DNA from 2 places in the Serratia sp. ID 25-353 genome. Region 1 is predicted to be linked to the other one. Evidence: predicted binding sites of a transcription regulator. Region 1 holds the regulator's gene; the other holds the start of a gene.
The links. The regulator Fur, encoded in region 1, represses iron uptake genes when iron is present. The targets are predictions, from matches to a motif close to ATAATAATGAGAACNACTATCAA.
Positions count from the first base shown of each region.

Region 2: feoA (ferrous iron transporter A) is a predicted target of Fur. The motif match lies at 2,242-2,264, and genes of this name have one in related genera.

Region 1 is NZ_CM139236.1:3,016,899-3,021,111, forward strand. Features, by position in the region: gene ybfF (esterase) at 1-52, shown strand, start outside; gene ybfE (LexA regulated protein) at 309-596, shown strand; gene fldA (flavodoxin FldA) at 861-1,400, shown strand; gene fur (ferric iron uptake transcriptional regulator) at 1,730-2,176, shown strand; gene ACYF6X_RS14610 (beta-N-acetylhexosaminidase) at 2,422-4,213, opposite strand, start outside.
Region 2 is NZ_CM139236.1:4,770,833-4,775,045, reverse strand. Features, by position in the region: gene feoB (Fe(2+) transporter permease subunit FeoB) at 1-1,836, opposite strand, end outside; gene feoA (ferrous iron transporter A) at 1,899-2,123, opposite strand; gene ACYF6X_RS22930 (Tex family protein) at 2,730-4,213, opposite strand, start outside.

The DNA of each region.
Region 1 (4,213 bases):
GAAGCCGGAGGCGGTGCTGCGCGCCATCCACCGTTTTCTCGACGAAGCCTGAAAAACCCGCTCATCTGGCGAAAAAACGCGCTAAAGATAACGGCTTAGCGCGTTTAGCCCGCAGTTAGGCATTGTCGCCGCTCCATCTGCTGGGGTAATATGGCGCGCTATAATTTTGCCGCCGCGCCAGCGCGTTCGCGAACGCCGGTTCGGGGGTGAATTTGGGTTAGGGTTTATTGGCCCGAAGTGTGTTAACCGATGCCTCCGGAAGCGTGCGAGCGCTTTTTGATGCAAACTCCCTTGCAGTACCGCTACCTATGGCAAAAGAACAAACGGATCGCACGACGCTGGATCTGTTCGCAGATGAACGCCGTCCGGGGCGCCCGAAAACCAACCCGCTTTCCCGCGATGAACAGCTTAGAATCAATAAGCGCAATCAGTTACGGCGCGATAAAGTGCGTGGATTGCGGCGCGTAGAGCTGAAAATCAACGCGGATGCGGTGGACGCCCTGAACAAACTGGCGGAACAGCGCAACATCAGCCGCAGCGAACTCATCGAGCAGATGCTGTTGGCACAACTGGCGGAAGAACAGCCGGAACATTGATCTCTTCGGCCGCACGCGCGGCGCGGCGTTAAGGACAACGCCGGATCGACCACGCTTTTCTTCATTCTCCGGCATCGCATAAATGCGATAAAACCCCGGCGCCACTTTCTGGCATGATACGCATTTACCGGTAAGAGACTGCGCCTGTCGGCGCCCGCCCCGGAGGCGAAAGGCTCTTGCCATGGCATCATTTTAATCGGCGTCAGCGGCGGCAGTGCCGGCGTCGAGTAATGCAATTACTTGAATTTAAAGGTTATACGCGATATGGCTACTGTAGGCATTTTCTTTGGCAGCGACACTGGCAATACCGAAAACATTGCCAAAATGATCCAGAAAATTCTCCAGAAACAGTTTGGCGACGACGTCTCTGAAGTGCATGACATCGCTAAAAGCAGCAAAGAAGACCTGGAAGGGTTCGATATCCTGCTGCTGGGTATCCCGACCTGGTACTACGGTGAAGCGCAGTGTGACTGGGATGATTTCTTCCCGACGCTGGAAGAAGTCGACTTCAACGGCAAACTGGTGGCGCTGTTCGGCTGCGGCGATCAGGAAGACTACGCGGAATACTTCTGTGACGCGATGGGCACCATCCGCGACATTATCGAACCGCGCGGCGCGGCCATCGTGGGCCACTGGCCGACCAAAGGCTATCACTTCGAGGCCTCCAAGGGCCTGGCGGACGACGACCACTTCATCGGTCTGGCGATCGACGAAGACCGTCAGCCGGAGCTGACCAACGAGCGCGTCGACGCCTGGGTCAAACAGATCGTCGAAGAGCTGAGCCTGGCCGATATCGTCGGCTAAGCCCCGGCACTGGCGAAAGGTTGAACAAAGGCCCTGTAAAGTGCATAGTGTGCCCACAGGGCCGTCATCGGCAACAGGGATTGCTGCGATAGAAGCTACAGATTTGTAACTTCCCACCCCGTCACGGTAGACTGAGATATCGGTTTATCCCATCCATCAAGGCGTTGCATGCAAAACATGCAATAGTGCAATTATATCTTTGTTAACAACCGGCGGTTTCCATTTAGTACAACCGGTTCTATAATGAGACGCATTAACTCTTTGTGCCGACCGATGCCACAGGCGAGTACGCCTCAACTTGATTAGCATAGTAACAGGACTGAATTCGCATGACCGACAACAACATCGCATTGAAGAAGGCCGGCTTAAAAGTCACGCTTCCGCGACTCAAAATCCTGGAAGTACTGCAAAATCCGGAATGCCATCACGTCAGTGCGGAAGATTTGTACAAAAAACTGATTGATATGGGCGAAGAGATCGGGCTGGCAACGGTTTATCGCGTACTGAACCAGTTTGACGATGCGGGCATTGTGACACGTCACAATTTCGAAGGCGGCAAGTCCGTGTTCGAGCTGACCCAACAGCATCACCACGATCACCTGATTTGCCTGGACTGCGGCAAAGTGATCGAATTCAGCGACGAATCCATCGAAGTGCGCCAGCGTGATATCGCCAAGCAGCACGGCATCAAGCTCACTAACCACAGCCTGTACCTGTACGGCCACTGTGAAACCGGTGACTGCCGCGAAGACGAAACGCTGCACGACAAGAAATAAGCCTGACCGGCTATGAAAAACCGCCTCACACCGAGGCGGTTTTTTTATGCCCTCCGTGCAACGGGCAAAAAAATCCCCGGACAAGCCGGGGGAAAATCATGTCATGAAATATCACAATTGCAGCGGCACAGCGACTCCACGTACTCCTCTCACTACAACGTCCGCCCTACGCCGACACGCGCGGGCGAACGCATTCCCCCTTCGTTATACGGCCGCCGCCAGGACAGCAGGCCGTTGCACCGGGCTTAGACCTTTTCGGCGCGGCTGTAGCGTTTGCCGTCCGGGCTGACCGACCGCACCTGAACGTCACCCGAGACCGCCGGCTTGGCCTTGGCGTCATAGCGCTGCCACTGCTTGCCACCGTCGGTGGAGTACTCGATGCCCAATCCCGGCAGCGCGATATTCGCCTCCAGCTTGCCGCCCGCTACGCGTGCGCCCGGCACCGGCAGACGGTAAGCGACGCCGCCCTTATCCAGCTTGGCCAGTTCACGCTGACCCAGGATATTGGCGAAGCGCAGCCAGTCTTTCTCCAGCATCTTGGTATCGACAAAGTGGGTTTCCCCGCCTTTGTATTCGCGGCCTGCGCGGTAGTCCTGTTCCCAACCGGCGCGGTGCCAGGCGCGTTCTGCCACCGACAGCGCGCGTGGGAAGATCATGTATTCCATCTGCGGATCGGTGCGCTGGGTTTCGCTCCACAGCTGAGCGGACAGCCCGTAGGCGCCCGGCCACGGCTTGTCGCTCTTGGCGCTGAAGTGGTTGCCGTCGCGGTCGACCGAAGTTTCCGCGTTCTGCGGCATGTTGTCCGGCGCGAAGCTGAACACCTTGCGCTCGTCGCTGAAGCGGGTGCCCCAGTAGTAACCGCGCTCGTCCGGGTTCACCTCGTAAGGGAAGTCCATATAGACGTAGTCCGGGTTGGAAACCACCACTTCATACCCTTTGTTGGCCCAGTCGTTGACGCTATCGAAACCGCCCCAGTACAGGGTATCCCAGAAGTTGACGCCCACGCGCGAGGTGGCGAACGCCTTCGCGTTCTCGGCGTCTTTCAGGCCATCCTGCCAGGCCTGCATTCTGTCGATGCCATGCGCCTTCACCAGCTTGCTGACCTCTTGGCCGAAGTAGCTCGGCAGATGCTCCATGTCGGCCACCTTGCCTTCTTTGATCATCGTCTGGCACACCTGCGACTTGGCCCACGGCTTGTCTTCGTTGCTCTGATCGATGATGCCTTTGCCCGGCTCCGGTTTCGCCTTGTCGGTGTAGCCGGCGCCCAGGCGAATGTTTTTCGCTTCGTCGCCGCCGAAGTGCCAGGTCTTGATCGGCTGGCCGGCCTCTTTATGCATCTGGGCGATCTCGCCGATCACCTTGTCGACAAAGCGCTGGGACGAGTCAAGGCACGGGTTCAGGTAGCTCTGGCGGTTAAAGAACTGCACGGAGGTGGTGTTGGAGGTATCGGTCGGATCCACCAGGCGGAATTCGTTGGCCTCCTGCTCTTTCCCGGCGGCATGCAGCTTTTTATAGCGCGCTTCCATCGAGACCACCGCGGCGCGGGCGTGTGCCGGCATGTCGATCTCCGGGATCACTTCAATCTGGCGCGCCTGGGCATATTTTATGATGTCGATATAGTCCTGACGGCTGAAGAAGCCGCCGTAGACGTCCGGCCCTTGGCCGTACTGCGGCAGCAGGCAGGTGGTTTCGCTCAGATCGTGGCAGCGCTGGCCACCGACTTCCGTCAGCTCAGGCAAACCGGGGATCTCGATGCGCCAGCCTTCGTCATCGCTCAGGTGGAAGTGGAATTTGTTGAGCTTGTAGGCCGCCATCTGATCCAGCAGGCGCAGCACCGCGTCCTTCTTATGGAAGTTGCGCGCCACGTCGAGGAAAATGCCGCGATACTGGAAGCGCGGCGCATCGCTGGCGTCCAGCGTGGCAATCTTGCCGCTGCCGTCGCTCGGCACTAACGACAGGATCGACTGCAGCCCGTAGAACACCCCGGCCTGATCGAAGCCGATCACCCGCGTCTCTTTCTTGCCGATTTTCAGCTCA
Region 2 (4,213 bases), 1.8 Mb from region 1:
ATCAAGCAGGTTGAAGTTGGCGGCGTCGAACGCCTCTTTGTTGATGTGCTCGGCGGTATACAGCGTATTCAGCGTGCCGACCACCACTTCTTTCGCCATCGCACCGGTTACCAGGCCGACGGTGGCCTGCCAGTTATCGCTGTGGACGCCCATCGGCTGCAGCAGCGGCGTCAGCACTTTGGAGACCGAGGCCAGCGCGGAGTCGTTGATGTTGTCGACCGTCTTGCCGCTAAACGAGAAGCTGTTCAGGCCGCCGATGAATATGCTGGCCACCACGATCACCTTACCGGCGCGCAACACGAAGCCTTTCAAGCGCTGCCAGGTTTGCAGCAGCAGGCTTTTCAGGTGCGGCACATGGTAGACCGGCAGCTCCATCACGAACGGCGAGGCTTCGCCGCGCATGAGGGTGTATTTGAGCACCAGACCGGTGAGGATCGCCACCGCAATGCCGAGCATGTACAGCGAGAATACCACCCCGGCGCCGTCCTGGCCGAAGAAGGCGGCGGCGAACACCGCAAAGATCGCCAGACGGGCGCCGCACGACATGAACGGCGCCATCATGATGGTGATCAGGCGCTCGCGCTGGGCATCCAGCGTCCGAGCGCCCATGATGGACGGCACATTGCAGCCGAAGCCGACGATCAGCGGCACGAAGGATTTGCCCGGCAGCCCGAGCGCCTGCATCAGGCGATCCATCACGAACGCTGCGCGCGCCATGTAGCCGGAATCCTCCAGGAAGGACAGGAACAGGTACATCATGCCGATCTGCGGCACCAGCGGCAGCACGGTGTTGATGCCGCCGCCGACGCCCTGCGCCAGGAAAACGGTCAGCCAGTCGGGGAAGTGCAGGGTGTAGCCGAGCCACTGAATGCCCTGAATAAAGATCGCCGCCGAGCCGATATCGAAGATCGGCTGCAGCGCGCCGCCGATGTTGATCGCCAGCAGGAACATCAGGTACATCACCAGCAGGAAGATCGGCACGCCCAGCCAGCGGTTGAGGATCACTTTATCCAGCAGCTCGGTCAGGCGGTTGGGCATTGCCTGCTGCGAGTTGCTGACCGCGTCGCACAGGGCGGCGATAGACTGGTAGCGTGCGTCGGCGATCACCAGCGCCGGGTCTTCTTGCTCCTGCTGTTGCAATGCCTGAATGGCCGCAGGCAACAGCGCGACGGCGGGACCGGCCAGCCGGTGGCTGTAGATGTCGCCTTCCAGCATTTGCAATGCCAACCAGCGGCGCTGCACCGCCGGCAGCGTTTGCGGCATGGCGTCGCTCAGCGTGGCGACCTCTTTCAGCAACAGCGGCGGATAGTTCACCAGCGCCTGCTGTTCGTTGATGTGATGATTGTCGATCATCTGTTTCAGCACGCCGATGCCGTCGGCGCGGGTGGAGATCATCGGCACTACCGGGCAGCCGAGGCGCGCCGACAGCGCGGCGACGTCGATATCGATATGCTGGCTTGTGGCGATGTCGAGCATGTTCAGCGCCACGATGCAGGGGATGCCCAGCTCCAGCAATTGCAGCGTCAGATAGAGGTTGCGCTCCAGGTTGGAGGCGTCGACCACGTTGATCAGCAGATCGGCGTCGCCGCTCAAAATGTAGTGGCAGGCGATCTGCTCATCGAGCGAGGTTTGCTCTGAAATGGTGGTCAGGGAGTAGGTGCCGGGCAAATCGACCAGCCGCACATCGGACTGCGGGGTGGTGAAATGGCCTTCTTTGCGTTCGACCGTCACGCCCGCCCAGTTGCCGACCCGTTGGCGTGCGCCGGTCAGCTGGTTGAACAGCGTGGTTTTGCCGGAGTTCGGATTACCGATTAAGCCGATGGTGAGTTTTTTCATAGTTCAGCGTGTCGTCTTCAAGGAGAACAGCGCCGGCGCAAGAGCGCGTCGGCAAACGGAGGTCAGGGCTGGCCGTCGAGCTGCAGCAGTGCCAGATCCTTCCTGCGCAGCACCAGGCTGACGCGGCGAGTTTTAATTTCTATCGGATCGCCCAGCGGCGCGACGCGCACCACGTCGAATGAAGAGCCGGGCAGCATGCCGAGCGATAACAGTTTCTGGCGGTAGGCCGGCGCAATTTCACCGGAAAAGCCGACAATCTTATAGGTGCGTTTAGGTTGAAGCTGCATGTGATTAACCTTCCGGGTGCCGATGAACATTGGGCTGATGATAATTGGACGTTGCCGGCGAAAATGCCACGCCGTCGGCGGTATTCATCCATAAGGTCATGCAATAAAATGAGCGCAAATAATAGTAATTATCATTATCGCATTCAATACAAAAAGTAAGGGTATTGTAACCAATTATTATGGCGGCGACAGTTTTTGATGGCGTTGTCTTGATTAACGACGTTTTACCACCGCTTGCGAGCGGGAACAAATGAGAATGGCGAGTTAAATCAGTTACGTATTTGTAGCCGAGTTCTCTCATTTGCAAATATCGATGATGTTTTCCCTTTATTTATTTCCGCCTAAAGGCAATTCGATAACATTATTCCACCGTAATGCGAGCGGTAACCATTTGTGTTTCTCTCACAATTCGCAAGATGAAAAATGCGTGTTAACAAAGTTGTTAATAAATGGCTGCAGAAGGCATTTTTGTTGTCTGAATAATGGGAGGGCGGTCACGCAGGAACGGGAAATAAAAAGATGGCGGTTTATTGAGGCGGGTCAAGAAATGCCGCAAGTTTTATTCATCGGAAAGGGCGGAGCAGGCTCCGCCCTGTCGGTTCCGACTTAGCGTTTCTTGCCGAATGCCGCCGCCAGCGCGTCGCCCATGGCGCTGTTGCCGGCCGGCGCCGCGTTGCGCGGTTTGGCCTTGTTGCCGCCCGCCGAACGGTTGGCGTTGTCGCGCGTCTGCGCAGGCGCGTTGCCGCCGCGGCGCGGTGAACCTTCGCCCGGCTGCTCATCCAGGCGCATGCTCAACGCAATGCGTTTACGCTGCAGATCGACTTCCATCACCTTCACTTTGACGATGTCACCGGCCTTCACCACGGTGTGCGGATCTTCGACGAACTTGTCTGCCAGCGAGGAGATGTGCACCAGGCCGTCCTGATGCACGCCGATATCCACGAAGGCGCCGAAGTTGGTGACGTTGGTGACCGACCCTTCCAGGATCATGCCCACCTGCAGATCGTTGAGGGTTTCCACCCCTTCGGCAAAGGTTGCGGTTTTGAACTCCGGACGCGGATCGCGGCCCGGCTTCTCCAGCTCTTTCAGGATATCGGTGACCGTCGGCACGCCGAACTTGTCGTCGGTGAAATCGACCGCTTTCAGGCTGCGCACCGCCGAAGCGTTGCCCATCAGATCCTGCAGCGCCTGCTCGGTGGCGGCCAGAATGCGCTGCACCACCGGATAAGCTTCCGGGTGAACGGTGGAGGCGTCCAGCGGGTTGTCGCCGTGGTTGATGCGCAGGAAGCCGGCGCACTGTTCGAAGGCTTTCGGCCCTAGGCGGCTGACCTTAAGCAGCTGTTCACGGTTGCTGAAGCGGCCGTTCTCGTCGCGCCAGTTGACGATGTTCTGCGCCATCATGCGCGTCAGGCCGGCCACGCGGGTCAGCAGCGGCACCGACGCGGTGTTCAGATCGACGCCGACGGCGTTCACGCAGTCTTCCACCACCGAATCCAGCTTCTTCGCCAACTGGCTCTGGCTGACGTCGTGCTGATACTGGCCGACGCCGATGGATTTCGGATCGATCTTCACCAGCTCCGCCAGCGGATCCTGCAGGCGACGGGCAATGGATACCGCGCCGCGCAGCGACACGTCGAGATCCGGGAACTCAAGCGCCGCCAGTTCGGACGCGGAATACACCGACGCGCCCGCTTCGCTGACGATCACTTTCTGCGCCCGGACCTCGCCGAACTGCTTTTGCAGGTCGAGATAGAAGCGCTCGGTCTCACGCGAAGCGGTGCCGTTGCCGATGGCCACCAGCTCCACGTTATGTTTGATGCACAGCGCCGCGACGATGGCGGCGGCTTTGGCCGCTTGCCCGGTGTGCGGGTAGACGGTGTCGGTGGCGACCAGCTTGCCGGTCGCGTCGACCACGGCCACTTTCACCCCGGTGCGCAGGCCCGGATCGAGGCCCATGGTGGCGCGCATGCCGGCCGGCGCGGCCATCAGCAGATCGTGCATATTGCGGGCGAAAACGTTGATCGCTTCATCTTCCGCGCGCTCGCGCACCGTGCCCATCAGCTCGGTTTCCAGGTGCAGCAGCACCTTGA